4 regions of the Paenibacillus sp. FSL R7-0198 genome follow, and region 1 is predicted to be linked to each of the others. Evidence: riboswitches for the same ligand, from Rfam matches in the RefSeq annotation. Region 1 holds a riboswitch; each other region holds the start of a gene.

What was found. A riboswitch is a leader RNA that binds a small molecule or an ion and turns the genes downstream of it on or off. The one in region 1 is predicted to bind thiamine pyrophosphate.
Region 2: another riboswitch for thiamine pyrophosphate. It lies ahead of MKY87_RS20295 (ABC transporter ATP-binding protein); the one in region 1 lies ahead of MKY87_RS18195 (ABC transporter substrate-binding protein).
Region 3: another riboswitch for thiamine pyrophosphate. It lies ahead of thiC (phosphomethylpyrimidine synthase ThiC); the one in region 1 lies ahead of MKY87_RS18195 (ABC transporter substrate-binding protein).
Region 4: another riboswitch for thiamine pyrophosphate. It lies ahead of MKY87_RS03170 (thiamine phosphate synthase); the one in region 1 lies ahead of MKY87_RS18195 (ABC transporter substrate-binding protein).

The regions. Positions count from the first base shown of each region.
Region 1 is NZ_JBBOCB010000001.1:4,172,129-4,178,094, forward strand. Features, by position in the region: gene MKY87_RS18175 (TatD family hydrolase) at 1-221, opposite strand, end outside; gene MKY87_RS18180 (ABC transporter ATP-binding protein) at 303-1,211, opposite strand; gene MKY87_RS18185 (ABC transporter permease) at 1,249-2,007, opposite strand; gene MKY87_RS18190 (thiamine-binding protein) at 2,007-2,297, opposite strand; gene MKY87_RS18195 (ABC transporter substrate-binding protein) at 2,513-3,553, opposite strand; TPP riboswitch at 3,775-3,887, opposite strand; gene MKY87_RS18200 (NAD-dependent epimerase/dehydratase family protein) at 4,033-4,788, opposite strand; gene MKY87_RS18205 (VOC family protein) at 4,806-5,192, opposite strand; gene MKY87_RS18210 (hypothetical protein) at 5,366-5,875, shown strand.
Region 2 is NZ_JBBOCB010000001.1:4,668,727-4,674,692, forward strand. Features, by position in the region: gene MKY87_RS20285 (ABC transporter substrate-binding protein) at 1-731, opposite strand, end outside; gene MKY87_RS20290 (ABC transporter permease) at 894-1,724, opposite strand; gene MKY87_RS20295 (ABC transporter ATP-binding protein) at 1,714-2,478, opposite strand; TPP riboswitch at 2,637-2,739, opposite strand; gene MKY87_RS20300 (radical SAM/SPASM domain-containing protein) at 2,957-3,832, shown strand; gene MKY87_RS20305 (S-layer homology domain-containing protein) at 4,098-5,966, shown strand, end outside.
Region 3 is NZ_JBBOCB010000001.1:4,411,960-4,417,925, reverse strand. Features, by position in the region: gene MKY87_RS19265 (hypothetical protein) at 1-413, shown strand, start outside; gene thiC (phosphomethylpyrimidine synthase ThiC) at 948-2,732, opposite strand; TPP riboswitch at 3,151-3,264, opposite strand; gene MKY87_RS19255 (IclR family transcriptional regulator) at 3,414-4,157, opposite strand; gene MKY87_RS19250 (alpha/beta hydrolase) at 4,517-5,542, shown strand; gene MKY87_RS19245 (Fe-Mn family superoxide dismutase) at 5,693-5,966, shown strand, end outside.
Region 4 is NZ_JBBOCB010000001.1:771,777-777,742, reverse strand. Features, by position in the region: gene MKY87_RS03190 (hypothetical protein) at 1-12, shown strand, start outside; gene MKY87_RS03185 (hypothetical protein) at 9-560, shown strand; gene MKY87_RS03180 (hypothetical protein) at 547-1,530, shown strand; gene MKY87_RS03175 (ABC-F family ATP-binding cassette domain-containing protein) at 1,669-3,219, shown strand; TPP riboswitch at 3,295-3,404, shown strand; gene MKY87_RS03170 (thiamine phosphate synthase) at 3,593-4,288, shown strand; gene thiO (glycine oxidase ThiO) at 4,306-5,478, shown strand; gene thiS (sulfur carrier protein ThiS) at 5,475-5,678, shown strand; gene MKY87_RS03155 (thiazole synthase) at 5,681-5,966, shown strand, end outside.

The DNA.
Region 1 (5,966 bases):
GCTGGATAGATGGTGCGTGGATGTTGTTTTGCAAGCTCCAGATTGGCCTGGGCAGAAGCGAGATTCATGGACACGGCTATGACGGCTTCGACCTGCTGAGACGGGAAAGATAGCAGCATCTCGCGTTGTTCGTCAGGGGTATACTGATCGAAGTGAATATGAGCATCAATTAATGGTGCAAAAGCTTGAGAATGCACGAGGGAATTCCTCCTTGTGTTCATTTATATTCTAACTATGTTACGCAGAATTCATTGTGGTGGATCACCCATTAAAGGAAAATAATAACTTAAAAACCCGCGCTATCAAGATAGGCGGGCTTTCTGCTGTTCTTCTCTCATCCACTGTGCAATCTGCCGTTTACGCTCCAGAAAAGCGGATTCCTCCGTAATTTCTTCTCGTCTTGGGCGATCAAAAGGAACATGTACCTCGTGCAACACTGTTGCAGGTCGGTTGGATAACACATAGACCCGATCCGCAAGCAGCAGTGCTTCTTCGATATTATGGGTGATGAACAGCACCGAGCGGCGGTTCTGTTCCCAGATATCGAGCAGCCAGCGTTGCATGTCGCTACGTGTCAGTGCATCCAGCGCGCTGAAAGGTTCGTCCAGCAGCATGAGTTCCTGCGGACTGAGCAGGGCACGCAGAAATGCAGCACGCTGCTGCATTCCGCCAGACAGCATATGAGGGTATGCTTGCTCAAACCCGGCAAGACCCACGCTGCTTAACCACTTACGAGCTTCCGCAAGAGCTTCAGCCCGAGGAGGAGCGCTTGAAGCTACTTCACCAGCAAGTAGTACATTATCTTCAATGGTACGCCAAGGGAAAAGAGCGGGTTGTTGAGGCATATAACTAATCTTGCCACGTTGTCCCGTTACATTCTGACCGTTCATAAGCACTTGGCCTTCCTGTGGCTTCAGCAGACCGCCGATGATGTGGAACAGGGTGCTTTTGCCACAGCCGGATGGTCCAACGATAGCGACAAACTCGCCTTGCTCCACAGTCAGGGACAGGCCGTTCAGAACCGGTAACCTGCTCCGCCGTTCACGGAATGATGCATGAACATTAACAACGTCCAGTGCAGGTGGAACCGAAGCAGGAGTCGTATTGGCAGGTCGATTAGGCGTAGCCGAGTTTAACTTTTCACCGTGCGTTGGCTCCACTACACTTGCTCCTCGTCCAGGCTGGACTTGTTCGTCCTGTTGCCGATTCATATGGTCATCACTTCCTAATATACAGATTACTTCTTTATTATCGCTTCTGTGGCCGCCAGCGCACGAGTAGCTTCTCCAGCAGGGCAATGAACAGGAAGAGCAGCAAGCTGAGCGCGACAATAATCATGATCGCCACGAATAGGCGATCCGTGCGATAAGCCGACTTTTGCAGCATCATATAATAACCAATACCCTTGTCTGCACCAATCCATTCGGCGATGATGGCACCCATCACGCTATAGGTAGCGGCAATTTTGACACCGGAGAACACGGATGGCAGCGCATGGGGGAGCTCCAGCTTCCAGAAGATATGGTGACGTTTCGCACCAGCCATGCGCATATAGTTCATCATCGCGGCGTCAGTACGGGTCAAGCCATCCATGGCCGCCACTGCAACGGGGAAGAAACATACCAGGATGATCGTAATCAGCTTGGGCAACAGCCCGAATCCGAACCAGATTAACAGGAGCGGCGCGAGCGCGATGGTTGGGATATTTTGACTAAGAATAAGTAAAGGATACAGGGCCGACTTGAGAAAAGGGACCAAATGCAGCACCATCGCAATTAATAATCCAACCGCGGTGCCGGCCGCGAATCCGATCAGGGTTAACTGAATGGTTGCGGAAGCGTGCATGCCAAGCCGCTCGGCCTGGGTTGCCGCTTCGCGGGCGATGTCGGATGGTGCAGGCAGCATCCATTTCTCAATATGGAAGAGGGAGACGGCTCCCTGCCATATCGCTATAAAGAGAATAACCGCCACAATGGGCGGCCATACACTTTTGAAATAGGCATGCATTAGCGATACTTCTCCGTCAGGGTATCCATGCTGAAGCCAGCAGGGCTATGGGCGATTTTGATCTGGGAGATGATGCTTGGGCTACCAGCCTCCACAAGTACCTCGTGCATTTTACGGACAACCTCGAGCAGTTCCTCCAGTTCTCCCTCCATCGTGGTGTCGAGCGCGTTCACCTGATATTTCAGGCCGGATTGCTGAATAACTTCAATGGCGCGATCTACGTAAGGATAAGAATTCTCGCCATTTGGCGTTTTGGGAATAACCTGAATGCTAAGTAGTGTGCTTGCCATGAGAGATCACGGCTCCTTTCGTGATAAATTGCATGAATTGAACCAGGTTTACACTTATCACTCCGATTGCAGTACCCTCTTCCGATCGCTGTTATCCCCAGATTTCTTGAATCCATTTTCAATGGGGAAATCCGGGGATAAAGGCGAACACTTTGTTTCTTCAGATGGGTTCTGCACTCTTCGTTCTTGTGTAAAAAGTTAAACTTAAGCAATTTTTATTGGGGTAAAAACGCGTTTGTATATGCCTTGCTTACATCGATCTGTTCATCGAGCAGTTTTTTGCTAAACATCCAGTCGGTGTAATTCTGCCATACTTCCTGCTTTTGCTCACCCCAGCGCGGGGCGTCATCTGTGTACTTTGGACTAAGCCATTTCTGGCTTGCCAGGACCAATTCCTTGTCCAGATCCGGTACAGCCTTGATCAGAATGTTCGCTGCGTCTTCGGGATGATCAATGGCATATTGATATCCTTCGGAAGTGGCTTTCAGAAATGCTTTCACCAGCTCAGGGTCGTTTTGGATCGTCTGCTCGTTTGTTACGAGGACAGGCGTGTAGTAATCCAATGCATCTGAATAATCCTTCACATATAACATGTCGATTGGTTCTCCGCGCAATTCGGCTTCAATCCCCGTCCAAGCGTAGAAAATCCACGCGAAATCAATGTCCCGTTTCACTGCGGTGAAAAAGTCAGCGTCACCCATGTTAATGTTTTTCACTTTGGATACATCTGCTCCGTCGCCTTCCATAATGGATTGCATCACGGCTTCTTCGACTGGGGAACCCCAACCGCCATAGGTTTTACCTTCAAAATCTTTCGGTGATTTGATATTCCGATCCGCCGGAGCAGCGAACCCGGATGTATTATGCTGAATAACTGCTGCGATGGAGACGAGAGGAACACCCTGTGTACGGGCTTGAGTTACACTCTCCTGATAACTTACGCCAAAAGGCACTTCGTTCGATGCAACCATCGTATCCGCGCCACCGGCACCTGGTTGTACAATCTCCACGTTTAAGCCTTCGGCCTTGTAAAAACCTTGATCTACAGCCGCATACAGGCCGGTATGATTCGTATTTGGTGTCCAGTCGAGCACCACTTTAATATCCTTTAAGGCGGCAGTGCCACCTTCGTTACTGCTTTCTGTATTTGTGTTGCCGTTCTGCTCTACGGGGGCGGCTTCTTTACCGCCACATGCGGCTACAGTCACCAGCAGTACACACAAGAGCAGCAGTCCCATTGTTTTACGCCATTTCATCTGTGATTCTCTCCTTCGGTATGTCCGGCCGAGTGGCACGGGGTACTCCTTGGCTTCATATCCAATCATCTTGCATAAATCGACAGATTTATACCAGTTGAGATCTGGATAACGTCACTTTTTTTAGCTCTCTGGCTATATAAAAGAACATTAAAAAAGCGTCCCGTAATCCGGGACGCGTGCAGGCGTTAGAGAGGTGGCGTTCAGCCATAGGGCTGTGCCATTTCGATATACTCCGATTCCTACGCTGGCATGATCCAGATCAGGTCTAAGGGTTAGTATCTTGGTGGGATACACTCTCAGCCGGCCAATTCCGACTCCCCTGGGAAACTATGAAGTTACGGGCATTACTAGGTGTAATTATAGGCCAGCAGGTGGAACGTGTCCAGTCAGGAACTGGATGGGGACACGTATGAACTTATCAAACAGACCGTTATACATATGTATAACGGTCTGTTTGGATGTGTTATTTTCATTAATTATCGTGGCGAATCATATAAGGAAATCTGACTGAGTGCAAAAGCATCGGATTTTGGGTCATAGCCTACCTGTTTCTGAGTGGTTTCCAGATTCAATCGTTTAAACCGATTATTCGAGATCCCATGCAGTATGGTGAAGGGCTCCAGATTGGTAACGGTAATGGCTTTGAACATCAAATCACACAAGTCAGCCGGACTAATATACGCGCTCATATCCCTTGCTTCCAGCGCTGGTCCGTCCGGTTGAAAATCATCATATGCACCTATACGTATCGCAACACTTTGTAAACCCTCGGTATACGCAAAATAGGAAGCGAGCGATTCTCCAAAACATTTGCTAACCCCGTACAAATTCCGTGGGTGTGTTGGCATGTCCGGATAGACTTGAGCATCAATGGGATACCCCTCAATCGTCTGTGCACTGCTCGCCAGAATGACTCTTTGCACACCTTGGTCCTTAGCTGCACGGAATACATTAAATGTACCTTTGATATTGATGTCCAACAACGATTCATAGAATCCGGCATTCGGGGAAGGGTCTCCCGCCAGATGTACTACCACATCCATGCCTTCGCAAGCATGCTGACAGGCTTCAGGGTCTGTCACATCCAGTGTCATGATCTCATGGTCGGTTTCTTGATACGTATGCAGTCTGCCGATATTCAAATCCGTTAGTCGCAGGTGATATGCTTCTGACAAGTGTTGGGACAAGTCCCGGCCAATTTTCCCGGCTGCGCCAGTAATTAAAATGTTCATGAAATCAACTCCAATTCTTAGCGCTGGAAGAACTCAATCCATTCCTTTTCAGGTCCATAGATGAAGAAATAGCGGTAACCGTTAGGCAGTGTAATAATCTCTCCATCAATAAATACGGCTTTGGTGGCTTGGATGCGTTTGTACTCAGAATCAAGGTCATCTACATGGATCGCAAAATGGTGTACCGTACCTTCGGAAGGCAGCTTGTCGCTGTATCCTTGAATTAACTCAATCTCAGTCTCGTTACTTCCATTGAAGCCGAGAAAGGCGAGCTGAATGACACCGTTCGTATGCGTCACCCGGTCTTTCAGTTCCAATCCAACAACCTCCGTATAAAAACGAAGCGTAGTATCCAGATCACGAACGGCAATGCCGACGTGGTCAATGCGCTTTTGAAAACTCATAATTATATTCCTCCAAATGTAGTAAATTCTCTACCATTTTAAGGGATATCATAGGGCTGTACTACGAGGTTGTCAAATCGGATTTTAATTTGAAAAAACCATAAATGTTCACATAATGTTCACTTATGTGGAGGGTTTCCTCATCTCTATAATTACGAAGGTAAACAGAGAGGATGAGAGAATTGCCAGCAAGCAAGAAGGAACAAATTATTTTCGGATTAATGATGTGTACAGGAATGGTCTTGGTCATGATGTTCTTCAATCTATGGCACAGTGGGTTACTCGGCAAGATGTCCCCGCTTGAGATACTGCTTCAATTCATATTATGTTTTGTCATCGCGTTTCTGGTGGAGTCTTTCATTGTTGGCCCTGTGGCGAGAAAGATTGCATTCTCCTTGCCCTTCGACAAGTCCAACAAGATTTTGGGTGTGCTTGCTATGTCATTTTTTATGGTGATTGGCATGGTACTGATTATGTCCATGTATGGAATGATCTCGGCATATCTCGCGGATCAATTAAGTGGGTCATTCGTACTCCGTACGTACCTTCATACAATCGCTCGTAACTTCAGCCTGGCGCTTCCATATCAATTGATCATTTTGGGGCCACTCGTCCGATATGTATTTGGTAAATTCATCAAGGATAACGGGCCCGTAATGCCTGTCGTTAACAAAAGTGTGTGATTCACCCAGACCCAAAGTATTTCCTGGGCAATCTTGTGCAAATGAATAGATCGTATTTTCACCTTTAATGAAAGGTGATCAGCGAGGCAAA
Region 2 (5,966 bases), 500 kb from region 1:
TAATAATCAGGCACACCATAATCGACGGGGTTAATGGATTTCATGGCATGTCCTTCTTTCTCCAGAATCAGTTGCTCATGGTTAATAAAACCACCCATAATTGCATCCGCCTGTCCAGAAGCCAGCGAAGGAATCAGATCGAACCCAACGTCGACCAGATTCATGTTGTCGGGATTGCCACCATCGTGGCTGATCATCGTACGCACCATCGCTTCATACAGGGGAATTGAGGAATAACCAACAGTCTTTCCTTCAAGGTCTTTGGGTGAGCTCACGTTGCCATTTGCTTCGGTCAACAGATGCACAAGCGGGTGGCGAACAACAGCAGCAATGGAACGTACAGGAATGTTCTCACCACGAGCGAGCAAAATTTGGGGCTGGTAGCTTAGAGCCAGATCAATTTTTCCAGCAGCAACAAGTTTGAGTGAATCATTGGTATCCGCAGGCATCTGAATTTCGACATCGAGACCTTGATCTGCAAAGTATCCTTTTTCTTGAGCAACGTAGATGAAGGAGTGTACTGCATTCGGGTACCAGTCGAGCATAATGGACAGTTTATCTTTGGTGTCAGATGCTGTTTCGGTTGCAGACTTGCCTGTTTGTTGTGCATTGGTTGCAGCGTCTGTTGTTGGCGTGTTTTTGCTGGTATTCGTGGTGCTGCATCCGCTAACGATCAGCAAAAGGCTAATGAGCATGATGGGAAGCAGGGAGTATATACCTTTGTTATTCATAAATGAAGGTCCTCATTTCATCGTTTTGATTTGTAGAAAATGGACAGCAGCATGTTAACGACAACGTGACAGTGAACTGATTGAAGATGCTGCTGAATTTGTGCATAAGGTATGTTCTGAAGATTGTAACTTCTGTATTTACATCTAATTTCTGTCTAAGTATTATCCAACTTTTCTTTTGCCTCCATGTCCATGCCGCCGTATGCTAAACCGTTTCTCCAGCCAGGCAATCAGTACAAACAAAACGATCCCAAGCAGGGATAACAGCACAATAGCGGCAAACATCGCATCCGTGTTCATGTTGCTGGACATGCGGCGGCTGAAGTAGCCGAGACCTTTGCTGCCACCAAGCCATTCGCCAATCGTTGCCCCAACCACGCAGTACACCACGGACATCTTTAACCCCGAGAAAAAAGAGGGAAGTGCCAGCGGAACCTGGAGTTTGCAAAAAATATCCCATTTGCTGGCGCCCATGGTGAGCAGCAGTTCACGCTGCTCCGGATCGCCTTGGCGGAGTCCATCGTAGGTACTGACCACAATGGGGAAGAATGCGATTAGGAACACCACGGCGACTTTGCTCCACAACGTGTAACCAAACCACAAGATAAATACGGGAGACAAGGCAATCAGCGGGATGGTCTGACTGATCACGATGAAGGGATACAAGGCCTTTTCAATCGATCGGTTCATATGCATGCCTGTTGCTAGCGTAATTCCAGTCACTATGGACAAGACAAAACCAACAACAACCTCCATAAAGGTAGCAGGCAGATGGATGGTCAACAGCAGACGACGGTGCTCAACCAGTGAACCTATGATGGCCGTGGGTGCAGGAATGATGAAGGAGGGAACCCATCCCATACGCACAATCGTTTCCCAGATCGCCAGTAAAGAGAGCATGAGCACAATAAACAAACCATATTGGGAAAACCACTTCGAGAGCCACTTTGAACACCACGTCCAAACGCTAACCTCAGTTCTATCATTTTGCATGTAATTGTTCCTCCAGTTGTTTCCTCATCTGCACGAGAACTGGTTCGTAGATCATGTCCGAATGCCTTGGGCGTGGTAAAGGAACCATCATCTCCCGCAACTGCTGACCTTGCCCTCCTGGAGTTAACAGAATGATACGGTCACTTAACAGCAGGGCTTCTTCGATGTCATGTGTAATGAACAGCACGGTTTGTCCAAAGTCTTTCCACAGCTCCAACAACCAGCGATGCATTTCTCGTTTGGTTAAAGCGTCGAGTGCACCGAAGGGTTCATCCAGCAACATGAGCTGCCCGCCTGTAAGCAAGGTACGCAGCAATGCCACCCGCTGCCGCATGCCGCCGGATAACTCATCCGGATAGGCCTGCTCATAACCGGACAAGCCAAACCTTGCCAATCCAGCGATGATATCGGCTCGTAGTTTGTCCTTGTCCTGTCGGCCTGGTGCCAGCTCGGCAGGCAGCAGGCAGTTCTCCATGACGGTACGCCAGGATAACAGCAGGTCTTTCTGCGGCATATAGGCGACTCGTCCGAGCCGTTGTCCTTGCGGTACGTCAGCAATATCGATGGTGCCGACGGTTGGCTCATGCAAGCCTGCGAGCAGCTTGAAGAGCGTGCTTTTACCTGATCCGCTGGAGCCAATGAGCGAGACAAATTCTCCTTGTTGAACCTGAAGCGACACATTGGAGAGCACAGGGGAATCCTTTTTTTCGGAAAAAGCAAAGCTTACGTTGTGAATGGTTACATGGTTATCCATCTGATCCTCACCCCCTTGATGTCAGACTACTGCAATAACAACGGCATCCTATACTCTGCAAAAGGAACAAAAAAGACCCACCCATTTCCGGAGAAATGAGTGGGTCTGTAAGTTAAATCCGCAATTTATCTTCACATACATGAAAAAATTCCGCTTACTAAAAGGCCGCTCCACTTCCCTCCGCTGGTATGATCCAGATCAGGTTCAAAGGGTCCGAATAGTCATATTCGTCTCAGCCGCAAGGCTCCCCTAGTGCAAAAGTTCAAGATATGCAGTTGTCTGTTCAGCATATATCACTTGAACATGAACTGTAAAGAGGCAGCATGATGGAATTGTTGAGATGAACTTGGAGTCAGACCCGAACAACTGAACAATTTACCTGGGCTCCCTAACCCGATATAATAGTGGTGGCGCATATTGGCCGGATCACAAATGCAGGCGGGATTGTTCTCCCTCCGAAGCAGAATGGGGACCCGAGTTGAAAACGTTCAAAAAAGTATATATTGAGATCACGAGTATCTGCAATCTGGCATGCAGCTTCTGTCCGCAGACACAGCGTGCCAAAGGATTCATTGACCCTGAAGTCTTCAACAATATACTGGATCAAGTTAAACCACACACCAATCATATTTATCTACATGTCAAAGGCGAACCCTTGTTGCATCCCAAAATAGATTTGTTGCTCGATTCCGCACATGAGAAGGGACTCAAGGTGAACATTACAACGAATGGTACACTGCTGCCCAAGACTCAGCATAAATTGCTTGGCAAACCGGCGCTGCGACAGATGAATTTCTCCCTGCACAGCTTCGATGGGCATGAAGGTTCAACAGATCGTGACGGTTACCTGCGTCATATTTTGTCCTTTGTACACGAGGCCGTTAAGCACAATGTCATCATCTCATTCCGGCTGTGGAATCTGACACAGGATAACTTCACAAATGCTCAGATGAATCGAAATCGGGAGACTCTTGAAGTATTGGAACGTGAGTTCAATCTGGACTTCCGCATTGAGGAAAAAGTAGTTCCAGGCAGTGGGGTCAAAATTGCCCCGAATGTATATCTGAATCAGGACCATGAGTTCCAGTGGCCAAGTCTGGATGCACCTGAAGATGACGGCAAAGGCTTCTGCCATGCATTGCGTGGGCAGGCAGCTGTGCTTGTAGATGGAACGGTAGTTCCATGCTGTCTCGATGGCGAGGGTGTAATTAACTTGGGTAATGTGCACGAGAAGTCATTCTCGGAGATTATTGAGGGTGAACGAGCGAACAATCTGGTATATGGTTTCTCCAAGCGGGAAGCTGTGGAAGAGTTGTGTCGAAAGTGCGGTTATCGTCAGAGATTCGGAGCCTAGAATATATAAATTTAGTTAAAAACGAACCTACCGAAAATATTTGTTTCGGTAGGTTCGTTTTGTCTTTATTGCGAAATTATTTAGATAATAAGAATTGAAATCAATTCAGGATAACAACTTTTTTGTAAAATCATAGTCTATTAATCTTGTTTTTATGAATTTGCATGGTATTATTATCCTATTGATTAGGAGGTGAATTAGTTCTAAAGATTCATATATTATTGGATTTGCCTACCAGAAGCTTACTGAGGAGTGTGTTTTAGTTTTGAATTCAAAATGGAAAAAGTTTAATCACAAACTATCGTTAATGCTTTCTACGTCGCTGATTGTTTCTATGTTATCTATCAATTTATCTGTATCTGCAGAAGTGGCTACATCTAAAACTTCTTTTAATGACATTGATAATTCGTATGCCAAAACGGAAATAACCAAATTAGTAGAACAAGGAATACTCACAGGATTTACTGATGGGACATTTAAACCTTCCGATTCGGTAACACGAGCTCAATTAGCAAAAATTATGGTCGGTGCGCTTAATTTAAAGCCTGATAATGTCGAAGTAAGTCAATTCAGAGATGTAAAGGAAGATCAATGGTATGCCGGATATGTAGGTGCACTTGTCAAATCTGGAATTGCTCAAGGTACCTCCAAAGATAGCTTTTCGCCTAATAAAAATGTGACAAGAGAAGAGTTGGCTGTATTTTTTGTTAGAGCCTTTGGTTGGGACATTCAAGATGTAACGAGTCAAACATTCAAACCACAACTCTCAGATTTGGGTCAAGTATCTAACTGGGCGAAAGATTCTGTAACACTAGCCTATCAATCTGGTTTTATCAAAGGATTAGTTCAAAAAGATGGAACAGTAAAATTTAATCCATCAGGCGTAGCAGATCGACAGGCGCTAGCGAGACTTGCATATGAGTTTGTGACAAATAAGTCTACATATGATAGTTACATGGCTCCTGCCAAGACAGAGATTGATACTGAAGATTCAAATGAAGCAAAACCTGAAACAGCAAAACCTTCTGAAGGTAACAGTAAGGGAAATAGCGGTAGCAGCTCCGGAGATAAAGGGAACGGAAGTAACAATGGTGGAAATAGTGGAGGCGGGGAACAAACCCCTAGTAATAATCTCTCTGCTCCAGGTACATATACTCTTGGTAATGTAACTGGAAATATAACTATTAGTTCTCAAGGTGTCGTTCTAAAAAATACCAAAATAAATGGTAGGCTGAAGATACTTGAGTCCGTAGGAAACGGTGACGTGACTCTTGATAATGTTAGTGTCACGGGAACGACTGAGATTCAAGGCGGAGGACCAAATAGTATTCATGCAGTGGACTCGGTTCTTGCAACAGTGATTGTTGACAAAGCGGACGGCAGTGTTCGTTTGGTCCTTGAAGGTGGAAGTAATGTTCAGCAGATTGAAATTAGATCTGGTGCAATCGTACAGAATGTCTCCACGGGTGATGTCGGACCGATTGAAATAGCAGAGTCGATTCCCCATAATTCTTCGGTAGTGCTCAGTGGAAGCTTCGACTCTGTAATGGTTCATGCAGAACAAGTTTCAGTGGAGTTCGGAGATAATTCCACCATTGAAAATCTTGAGGTGTTCCAAGAAGCATTGAACACAGTGTTTAAAATTAACCATGGTGCTGTAGTGAGTCGGGCTATATTAAATGCAATCGTACAATTTTCTGGAGCGGGAACATTATCTTCAGCTCTGGTCAATGTAGAAGGTATTGATTTTAGTCAACTTAATCACCCCCCAGCTATTGAGGTAGATCCTACAGTGACTAGTATAGTTTATTCACCTCAAGAAACAGAGTTTTCAGCAATTGATTCGACCCGTCAGATCGTATTCACGGGTATCGCTACCTCAGCGATCAAAGATATCACTTCCATTGCAGAATGGAATGTCGAGGATAGCACCATTGCCATTGTTGACTCAGGCAAGATTCAAGCTAAAGGCAATGGTACGACAGTGGTAAAAGCTAAATATGGAGATTTCGAAATCAATGTTCCGGTAACCGTTGCAGTCTATAACGAAGGAACAGTCTATCCGACACTCAAAGGGATTCAAGTTACAAATGGAAGTGTAAAGTTGAATTTTACTGAGGGTTTGGAACCTTCC
Region 3 (5,966 bases), 240 kb from region 1:
TCGGCATAGATGATCCGTTATTGCAGGAGATGCGGCGAGTAGCAGGAGATTACATCATAGCATTCACCAACCCTGCAACCATTGAAGGCACGATGGCACGGGTGAACCAGGCTTTACAGCAAGAGGATGAGAATGGGCAACTACACGTTGCCAAGACATATCAGACGGAAGCGGTATGCATCCCTGGGACATTTGAGTTGATTATGCGTGGAGATCAGCAAGGGTATCTCGAAGCGGTACGTGAAGGATTACAGCAGATTGCTGAGCAGTATTCGGGTAAAACGGTAGTGGCAGCCCAACTGTCTATGGCTCCCGCAGCTGCCCAGGTTACAGTAGATAGCGGGATTCCGATCCATAGCCCGCTGGCATTGCTTGCCGCGTATTTGGAGAAGAATTTGGGCCTGGCTCGATAGTAGTAGCGGGTTTGGAGTGAAATATTACAATCGCTAAAATCATGTGAAAACTACTATATTGCTTCCTTTTGCAAAATAAAAATGCTCTCGAACAAGAGCATTTCAAATGGTATAATCACTTTGTACAGCCAATTTGTGGTGGGAAATAGGCTTGCCTCCAGTGGGAGGTGATCCTATGAACTTCTCTTTTAACGACGTAATCGTGTTCGCGATGTTAATTATTGCGCTCCTGACATACATCGATCGTAAAAAGAAGTGACCCGCCACAGGTTGACGGCCTGACGGGTCACTTCATCTGAACTTGCTGCACTCGGAGGAATACCCACCGCAAATGCTGTGCAGGAGTAGCCATTGGCCTGGCTACTCTTATTGGTGTTTACTTACATTCATTTTATTAAACATCTGCTAGACAATCAACCATAATGCTGATAAAAAGTATCAGGAAGCTGATCAGTAAGATGAAGCAGACGACATAATAGCAGTATTCTCACCTACAAACGATGTCAGACTGCCCAGCTTGCGCTGTACCCGCTCCTAGGAACGTGTCCGATATTCCTCGGCCTTTTCCTGCATGCCCGCTGCTACAGCCTCATTCTCGGACAATCCTTTGTCCGCCGCAAAGGTACGAATGTCCTGCGTAATGCGCATGCTACAGAACTTCGGACCGCACATCGAGCAGAAATGAGCTTCCTTAGCCCCTTCTGCTGGCAGCGTCTCATCATGGTAGGACAGCGCACGTTCAGGGTCTAGCGACAGGTTGAACTGGTCCCTCCAGCGGAACTCGAAGCGCGCTTTGGACAATGCATCATCCCGGCGCTGGGCACGTGGATGGCCTTTTGCCAGATCGGCGGCATGAGCTGCGATCTTGTAGGCGATAACCCCTTCCCGCACATCATCCTTGTTAGGCAGGCCCAGATGTTCTTTTGGCGTAACATAACAGAGCATGGACGTGCCGAACCAACCAATCATGGCCGCACCAATGGCGGATGTGATGTGATCGTAACCCGGGGCAATGTCGGTCGTCAGCGGCCCAAGTGTGTAGAACGGTGCTTCTTTACAGATCTCCATCTGCAAGTCCACATTCTCCTTGATCTTATGCATCGGCACATGACCCGGGCCTTCGATCATCACCTGCACATCATGCTTCCATGCGATCTGCGTCAGTTCCCCAAGCGTAGCCAGTTCCGCCATCTGAGCTTCGTCATTGGCATCGTAGATACTGCCTGGACGAAGTCCATCTCCCAACGAAAACGCCACATCATACCTTTTCATAATCTCGCAGATTTCTTCAAAATGGGTGTACAAAAAATTCTCCTGATGATGTGCCAGACACCATGCTGCCATAATGGACCCACCGCGAGACACAATGCCTGTCATTCGCTTGGCGGTCATCGGGATATAACGCAGCAGTACACCTGCATGAATCGTAAAGTAGTCCACGCCCTGCTCTGCCTGCTCTATGAGTGTGTCACGGTACAACTCCCAGGTCAGCGCTTCCGCTTCGCCATTCACCTTCTCCAGCGCCTGATACAGCGGCACCGTACCAATCGGCACAGGTGAATTGCGGATGATCCATTCCCGGGTGGTATGAATGTTTTTGCCTGTGGACAGATCCATCACCGTATCCGATCCCCATCGTACCGCCCAGGTCATCTTCTCGACCTCTTCCTCGATGGAGGAAGATACTGCAGAGTTGCCGATGTTGGCATTGATTTTCACGTGAAAATGACGACCGATCAACATCGGCTCACTCTCCGGGTGATTGATGTTGGATGGCAGAATGGCCCGTCCACTCGCCAGCTCCTGCCGCACAAATTCCGGTTCCACGCCTTCACGAATGGCGGCAAACTCCATCTCTGCCGTAATGACTCCCTGCCTCGCGTAGTGCATCTGGGTCACACAGCGTCCTGTCTGTGCCCGTAGCGGTTTTCCACGCAATCCAGGGTACTCTTCGGCTCCCGCTCTCTTCCCTCCGTGCTTCAGTCCGTTATCCTCCGGTTTAACCGTACGGCCCTGATAAGCTTCAACATCGCCGCGCTCTGTGATCCATCGGGTGCGCAGGGCTGGCAGACCTGCACGGATATCCGCATGAAATGCGGGATCGGTCATCGGGCCGCTCGTATCGTAGACACGCAGCGGTTCGTTATGCTCCACCCCTTGGGGAGTATTCGTGTCATGAAGGGCTATCTCACGCTCCGGTACAGCAATGTCCGGCCGTGAGCCCTGAATGTAGACTTTGCGGCTGCCCGGAAAAGGCTGAACCCGTCCGGCCGCTCCTGTTTCTTTTCCCACCTGCTGACCGTTATGTTCCTGTTCCATCGCTTGTTGTCCCGTTTGGTTTCCTGTACTCATGTTCGCTTGTCTCCTCCTCAGTGTTCGTTCACTTGGTTTCATTGGTATCGTCATCAGCTCACTTACGCACCTGTCCCAAATCATCCAGAGCACAGAGAAGAAAGAGCGATCCTACACCAGACCAGAGGAGACATTATTTATGTACAGTTCACAACAGACGGAGGCTGCCACAGATCATCGATCTATAAGACTTCCCTCCTCATCCAAGCCCACTTCCGCAGGTTATCGAAAAAGAAGCCCATAAAATCCGCGCTATATCGCCCGTTCCCTGTATATAAAAAAGCCGGTCCCCGAAGGAACCGACTTTTATGTCCATCACCAATAATGCACCTTCAATCAGCTCCTTAACGGAGACTACAAGGGTCACATCATGAGGTGGTTGAGGTCATATCGCCGATTACTTCCCTACGCTGGTATGATCCAGATCAGGTGCAAAGGGTCCGGAATCTCATGCGATTCCGTCTCAGTCCGGACAATTCGGACTCCCCCAGTAACGTTAGTAAGTTGCGGCTTACATAAGCCGCCGTTCATATTCAATGAAGCTGGCTCCGTTGGGCCGTCCATTACAGAGTAGCGCAACCGGAACATAAAAACAACCTTTATATTCCAGAACACTAACTCAATTGGAGAAAAAACCTCACCTCAACATCAGGATAACATGAGCCCCATCTGCGTAGCAGCATCCTTCAACACAGGTGCGTATTCATGCAATGTCTCCTGCGAGAGTCGGCTGACAGGCCCTGAGACCGAGAGCGCAGCTGCAATATTGCCTCTGCGATCCATAATCGGTACAGATACCGCGGCAGCTCCCGGCTCACGTTCCTCATAACTCGTCGCATATCCGTTATCCCGGATATCTCCCATTTGCGCTAAATACACCGCGGGATCAATAAACACCGGCCATTCCGGGCCGTTCATCAGTTCTTCACGATCCTCGTCCGTGGCAAACGCCATCAAAACTTTGCTGGAAGCGCCCACAGACAGCGGGAGTCTAACACCAACGGGGGCGACTCGGCGAATCGCCTGATCACTTTGCACAGCCTGAATCCGTATCCGTTCACTCCCATCACGCAGGTACAGACTCACGGTCTCTCCCAATCGATCTCTCAGTCGCTCCATCGCAGGCAGCAGCAGAATAGCGGGATCATCACTGCGGGACATATGAGCTGACAGCTCCCAGATTCGGATGCCAAGTCGGTACTTCTCTGTTGCTGCATCACGGATCACGAACCCTCGATCCTCCAGCGTAGCCATCAAACGGTGCACTGTACTTTTGTGCAAGCCGATCTGGCTGGCAATTTCGGTGAGTCCCAGATCACTGCGTGTGGTAAAACATAATAATATATCCAGCGCCCGTTCCACAGCCCGGACGGTTAACTTGCGATCTTCCATGGCATAATGCCCTCCTCATGTTTCATCACATGAAACTTGGTTACATAAATTATATGAGAAACGGTCTCATCTGTAAACCAAAAAGAGCCAAAATCAAAATAGGCTAACCTGTAAATTTTTCCTTTTTATAAGACTTAATCCCCTGTAATTTACACACTAAGGTAATGTTACCCATATATCTTAAGAACTATATAACAATTGCGTAACAAATGCCCTCAATCAATTGACTTTGACTATACTGGAACATACGATAAAGATATATTACATTAAGATATCGCTCTGAAGCAGGCTCTGAAATAAACGCAATTCTCTTTTCATGTCGTTGTTATCTTCAACTGAACTTCAAAGGAGGGGCATTCATGTATCCAACATCCCAGAGCGAAGCCCCGCTGCATACAAAAGTGTCCGATCTGCCCTCTTCCCTATCACCGAGGCTGATTCGGTTCAAACATATTATCGTAGCGTTGCTGCTCTCCGTTGTATTTTTTCTACTGTTTTGTTTTATCGCACTGCATGGTTATATCGCATGGGTATTATCCAATCCTACTGTAGCACCGGTCTTCTCCAATCCAATGCAGGCCAAGAACATGAAGTATGAAGACATCACGTTCCCGGCAGCAGATGGCAGCCGGACGATGCAGGGATGGTATATACCTGCTGACAATGCTGCAAGCAAAACGATTATTTTCAGTCACGGCTATGGTGCCAATCGTGAAGAAACATGGGTACCCATGTATGACCTGGCACACTATGCCCATCAACTTGGGTTCAACGTGGTCATGTTCGATTATGGCTTCGCCTCACAGGTGAACAAAGCTGTAGCCACAGGTGGCAAAGCTGAGTCACAGCAATTGCTCGGTGCGATCCAGTTCGCCAAGCAACGTGGTGCGCAGGAACTGGTTGTCTGGGGCTTCTCGATGGGTGCCGGTACAGCGCTTCAGACTGGGCTGATTACACAGGAAGTGGATGCAATGATTCTGGACAGTACGTTCCTGCTTGAGCCGGATACGCTGTACCACAACATTCATAACCAGATCGATCTCCCGCGTCAGCCCACACTCGAGATCATGAATCTGTTGTTCCCTGTTCTGAATGGTACCGGATTGCAACAGATCCCGTATCAGGAAGTGAAAAAGGAAGATTATCCGTTCCCGATTTTCTTCATCCATGGTACAGAGGACGAGAAGGCGCCTTATCCAATTGCGGAGCAGCTCGCCGCCAACCAGACTAATCCGTATTCGGATGTATGGATTGTACAGGACGCGCATCATGAACTTATTTTCCGGGAGCATCCGAAAGAATATCTGCGCCGTGTCTCAACTTTCCTGAGTCATGTAACGAAGACAAGCAGTGACGATGTGCAAAACACGAATAGTGGAGAATAACCAAATTTCAATCATCGAATTTTTTCCAGAGCCCTCAGGGGCTCTTTTTTTTTGCAATCATAGGACAACAAGCTCGCGGAATATACTCTTGGGACGCATGAACAGATGGTCTGCATGTAATGAATTTCATCTGAAGGAGGTTCAACATAGATGAACTGGTATGGATATGGTCACCTACTGCCTCTGCGGACATTGGAGGAAATCCGTTTCTGGAAAGAGCAGGAGAAAGAACATACACTCGTCATTCGTGCCCTGGTTCCTGATCTGGAGCCCCCATACGTCAAGCTACTGGAGGAATGGGAGGCTACCTTTGCAAACAGTGAGCGAGTAGCCAATCAGCTTTTAAAACAACTATTGCCCGCAACCCACCCACCTGCTCCCTACATGGTTCGTTGTATCGATCAACTTGTGTTGGCAGCTCGGC
Region 4 (5,966 bases), 3.4 Mb from region 1:
AGTGTGAATTGATTAATGCCGCATCCAAGCTGCTTGCCGTATTGCTCGCAGTCCTTTTGCTCTATGTGTACCCAGCTGCTGAAACAGCCGATCGGCAGGATGATATAGCACGTATGACGGCTGTTCAGAATGTAACACGCTTTGTTGATGCTGTCCGAACGAAAGGATATATTTCACCTCGAATGTTGGCTGAGTTTGAGGAGCAACTGGCCCAGACGGGCAATCTGTATGAGGTGTCGATGGAACATTTGCATAAGAAATATGTACCTCATTATACAGACCCGATGGACCATAACAGTTTTAACGGGACCTATGAGGTAGTGCAGGATGGATATTATGCAGCTCAGATTCGAGAAAGACTATTCCCATCCTCAGGTGTGATACCGGTTGATGATCCTGGCCGAAGATATACGTTGACGACAGGGGATTTTTTCACCGTGACGCTCCAAAATACAAATCGTACACCTTCCATGCTCATCCGTGAATGGTTAAGTGGTACGGCTCAGGCTTCAGCGGTATTTGTAACATACGGAGGTATGGTCCTCAATGAAGATTACTGAGCTATCCATTGTATTCGTGCTGATCTTCTTCCCGCTCTTCTGGATCATCTCACTCCATACCCAAGATGCCGAAGAGGCTCAATATCTTGGTCATCGATACAGATCTGCACTTCAAACTGCAGTCATGGATGCAGGTGCAGTGATGCATCAGAATGAGAAACAAAATGATGAAGCAGGTTACGATTCAACCAAGTTTGTTAAAGCCGATAAGGAGCTTGCCTTGTTGACATTTACGCAGACGATGGCTTTGAATATGGGCATTCAGGATGATCCCGCAGCTATTCGAAACATGTTTAATTACATTCCTGCCGTAGTTATTCTGGATTATGATGGCTATTATATGTTTTCCACGGAAACAGAGATGACGGGTAACCTTGAAGATTCTTTCCGGCAAGTATGGAGCCCCAAGAAACCTTATACATATTCAGATTCTAATGGTAACAGTATTAACTTTACACTGGACGACTACGTATATGCCTATGACGCAAGCGCAGGGAAATGGATTGAAGGATTTCAAAAAGAACTGGCTTCAACCACACAGATTCCTTTACTTCAGGATACCCACGTATTTGAACAAGTTAGACGAAGTCGGATTGTGACTACTGTGCAGGATAATCTGGCTGATGTGATTAACCGCCATAATGAGTTTGCCAGAAAGAACGGTATTTCCTATACATTTACGATGCCCCTGATTGCCCAGGAAGATTGGTACAACTCCATAAATGATACAGGGATTATGGCTTTTATCCAAGGTATAGGTGTGGGTGACCAGAAGATCAACAATTACGCAATTGGTGGAGGCAGACTTGTGAAGAAAACGGCGATAGTAGGTGGGGTAGATCCTTTAACGGGTATCAAGTACTACTACCCCTCCACATGTGGTAATGGTTACCGTGCTGAAGAGGTGTTCACAGACGCGAGACAAGCAGCTGCACAAGGCTATTTCGAATATAAATGCTCTAACCGTTAGGGTACCCTGTATGACAAAATTATGGAAGAGGTTCCTGATATGTTTACATTACTTTCAGAAAAGACGGGACCTGTGCTAGAATAGGGTTTCGGAACAATCACAAAAGTAATGTCTAATAGATAGGAGCAACCTCATCTTATGAGTTTATTGTCAGTAGAGAACGTAAGTCACAATTTTGGAGATCGCACGTTATTTAAAAATGTATCGTTTCGTTTACTTGCCGGAGAGCGCGTAGGGCTTGTTGGTGCCAATGGTGTAGGTAAATCCACATTAATGAACATCCTTACCGGTAAATTGCTTAAAGATAGTGGAAAAGTGGAATGGACACCTAAGGTCCGTTATGGATATCTGGATCAGCACACGAAGCTTACGCCAGGTAAAACCATTCGTGACGTGCTTAAAGATGCATTCCTTCCGTTGCTTGAATTGGAAAAAGAAATGATGAATATTACGGACCAGATGGCAGATGCAGATCCAGATAAGCTGGAGCAGTTGCTGGAAGAGATGGGCGATATTCAGGAACAACTGGAACAGGGCGACTTTTATCTGATTGACGTAAAAGTGGAAGAGATGGCTAATGGTCTTGGTTTGTCCGCAATTGGTCTTGATCGGGATGTCGCAGCTCTAAGTGGTGGACAACGTACCAAGGTGCTGCTTGCCAAGCTTCTGCTCGAGAAACCTACAGCTCTGTTACTGGATGAGCCGACCAACTATCTGGATGTAGAGCATATTGAATGGCTGTCACGTTACCTGAAGGACTACCCGCACGCGTTCCTCTTAATCTCCCATGACACGGAATTCATGAATGAAGTCGTAAATGTCATTTATCATTTGGAATTTGCCAAATTAACGAGATATGCAGCGAACTATAACAAGTTCCTCGAGATGGCTGATATGAATAAAGCCCAGCATATTGATGCATACGAGAAGCAGCAAGAGTACATCAAGAAGCAGGAAGATTTCATTCAGCGTAACAAGGCACGTGCTTCAACTTCAGGTCGAGCGAAGAGTCGGGAGAAGCAGTTGGACAGAATTGAACGTATTGATCGCCCAGATGAAGCGGCCAAACCAACGTTCAAATTTAAGGATGCCCGTGCGAGCAGCAAAACGGTCTTTGAGGGCATTGATTTTGAAATTGGATATACGTATCCTTTGCTGCCTAAGATGACAATGACAATCGAACGTGGTGAGAAAATTGCCATCGTAGGTTGTAATGGTGTGGGTAAATCGACGCTGTTGAAAACCATCCTGGGAAAAATATCTCCACTCAGTGGAAAGACTTTCTTAGGAGATTATCTCGAAACGGCATATTTTGAGCAGGAGGTTCGTGCTGGGAATATCACGCCGATTGAGGATGTCTGGAATGAGTTTTCACATTTGACCCAAAATGAGGTCCGAGGTCATCTCGCTCGCTGTGGGTTGAAAAATGAGCACATTACTCGTCCGCTTAATATGCTGAGTGGTGGAGAACAAGCCAAGGTTCGTTTATGCAAACTCTTGATGCGTGAAAGCAACTGGATTCTATTTGATGAGCCGACGAACCATCTGGATGTCACAGCTAAAGCGGAGTTGCAGCGTGCTTTGAAAGAATTCAAGGGAACGGTGTTACTGGTATCTCATGAACCTGATTTCTACGAGGGTTGGGTTACCAAAACATGGAATGTCGAAGAATGGTCTGAGAAAAACTAGACGATTTAAGACAATGTTTAACAGAAATGACGGTGACAAAAAAATCCGTCTATGGTAACATAGGCTACAACTTCATATGAACACTAGGGGGGCCGCACGATGCGGCTGAGATGGAAGAATGCGATTCCGGACCCTTTGCACCTGATCTGGATCATACCAGCGTAGGGAAGTGGCGAGCGCGTTTCAGTGAATGACGTGAGCAAACGGCAACTCAAAAGGACCGTCTGCTTAACGAATTGAAACATGCAGTTGCGTGTATAACGTTATGGCTATAAGGTCTATAGCTTTATTGCACGAAATGAACTGTATGCTTCAGTCAGTCATCTGGTTCAATAATTAATACGCAGCCACTCCCCTACGGGAGTGGCTTTTTTTGTGTTTTCATAGCATTCACGCATGGAAGGAGAGGGATGGTACGGTAATTTCTCATGAACATGTACACAGATCATTTGAATTGCATGTTGTATCTACGGGTGCAGGGGATCAAGCATCTTTTGTAAAAGCTGCAAAGGACGTTTGGCCATCAGTGGACTATATTCATATACGAGAAAAACAACTCACATGGCAAGACAAGATCGATTGGGCTGAAAGTCTGCGCAGCGTTGGCGTTCCATCTTGTCGCATCGTTATCAATGGTTCAGAACTGCCTTTACAGAATGACATCTGTGGCGGTGTACATTGGGGGCAAGATGCGATACGCAACTGTAACCCTGCTGTCATGAGCAATGTGCAGCGCCTTCGTCTGGGTGTATCTGTTCATTCAATCGATGAGGCAAAAATCGCTGAAGAACGGGGAGCCGATTATCTTTTCTTCGGGCATGTCTACTCAACCAACAGTAAGCCTGATCTTGACCCCAGAGGATTACATGCTCTTGCTGAAGTGTGCAGGCGTGTCTCCATTCCTGTCATGGCGATTGGGGGTATCGGACCGGGAAACATTCACGTTATTCGCTCTGCAGGGGCACAGGGAGTCGCCGTGATCTCTAATGTATGGGCGAGCGAGTCACCGGATCGGGCGGCTGCATTATTAAGGCAGGCTATCGTTGCTACAGAAAGTCTGAGTCCCTGAATCAAGGAGATGAGAGGATGAAAGAGATCGTTATTGATAAACCGGATAAGTTTCATGCAGAAACGATTATTGTAGGTGGAGGCGTTGTTGGTTGTGCTATCGCTTATGAGCTTGCTTCCCGTGGACAGGATGTGCTGTTGCTGGAGCGTTCGGCGATTGCAGGAGGCACTTCTTGCGCGGCGGCTGGAATGCTGGCGGCAGACAGTGAGGATTTTGCTCATCCTTTGATGGCTAAGCTTGCCAGACAGAGTAGACAGTTACTTATCGAGCAACAGGTGCTAATGGCTACACTCAGTGAGGTAGAGACTGGCCTGCAATGCCAGGGATTCCTAACTCCTTTTCGTTCATACAGTGAATTAAGTAGTTATAAGGACAATCGGAAGTCTGCGTTGTCTGCTTCTGCTGATGAGGTATGGTGGGATCGTTCCGTTGTGCAACAGGAGGCATCATGGCTTAACAGAGATACGTATGGAGCCTACTACAGACCTTACGAGAGTGAGATTCTTCCAGTCCATCTAACGAAGGCATATGCTGAATCCGCTCAAGCATTTGGAGCACGGGTTATGGAGGACATACAGGATATACGTGTGCAAGCAAACGAACATGGCGTGCAGGGAATCACCACATCGATCGGTGAGATGAGATGTAAACATGTCATTATAGCGGCTGGATTACAGAGTGAAGAGTTGATGAGACATGTGAATCTGAGCATGCCTGTGTGGTCGGTAAAAGGAGAAATAGCCGCCGTTCAGTTCTCAGATGAACATGCTGGGTACAGACCTGACAGAACGGTGTATGCAGAGGATATCTATATTGTTCCCAAAGCTAATGGCGAAGTTTGGCTCGGGGCAACCAGTCTGCCAGGCAGAACCGATCTGAACGTTTCTGTACAGGGTGTTCAGAAGCTGCTAACAGCAGCTACCCACTGGGTGCCTGGGATGAAAGAAGCACAATTTATACGAGCGTGGGCAGGCGTAAGACCGGCAACTCCAGATGGATTGCCTTATATAGGTGCTTGCAAGAGTATAACAGGGCTGTTCGCCGCCTTTGGGCATTACCGCAACGGTATCTTGCTTAGTGCGATAACAGGAAGACTTATCGCTGAGTTGCTCGCTGGCAAAAGCTCAGAAGAACTCGGAATTGAGGCGCTGAGTCCGGAGCGATTGAACAGAAAGGGAGTGGTGCAGTGAATATCATCGTTAATGGTCAACGGATGGAGATTGAAGACAGATTGAATCGTGTGGATAAACTGCTTAAATCTTTTGATCTGCAAGTCAAGACTGTAGTTGTAGAGCTGAACAAGCATATTTTAACCCGTGAGTATCATGAAACGACGGCATTAAGAGAAGGCGATCGAATCGAGATTGTACATTTTGTAGGAGGCGGTTGATGATGTTGAACATTGGTAAATATACGTTTGAGTCCAGATTGTTGCTCGGAACAGGCAAGTTTTCGGATCTGGAAGTGCAAAGTCAGGCTGTGGAAGCATCTGAAACGGAAGTTTTAACCTTTGCTGTTCGTCGTCTGAATCTGGAGGAGCGCAACCAGAAGCATTTCCTGGATACATTGGATCTGGACAAATACACTCTTCTTCCGAATACGGCTGGAGCTTCCAATGCGGAAGAGGCGGTGCGAATTGCCGAGCTTGCGCGGGCTTCAGGACTTTGTGATATGATAA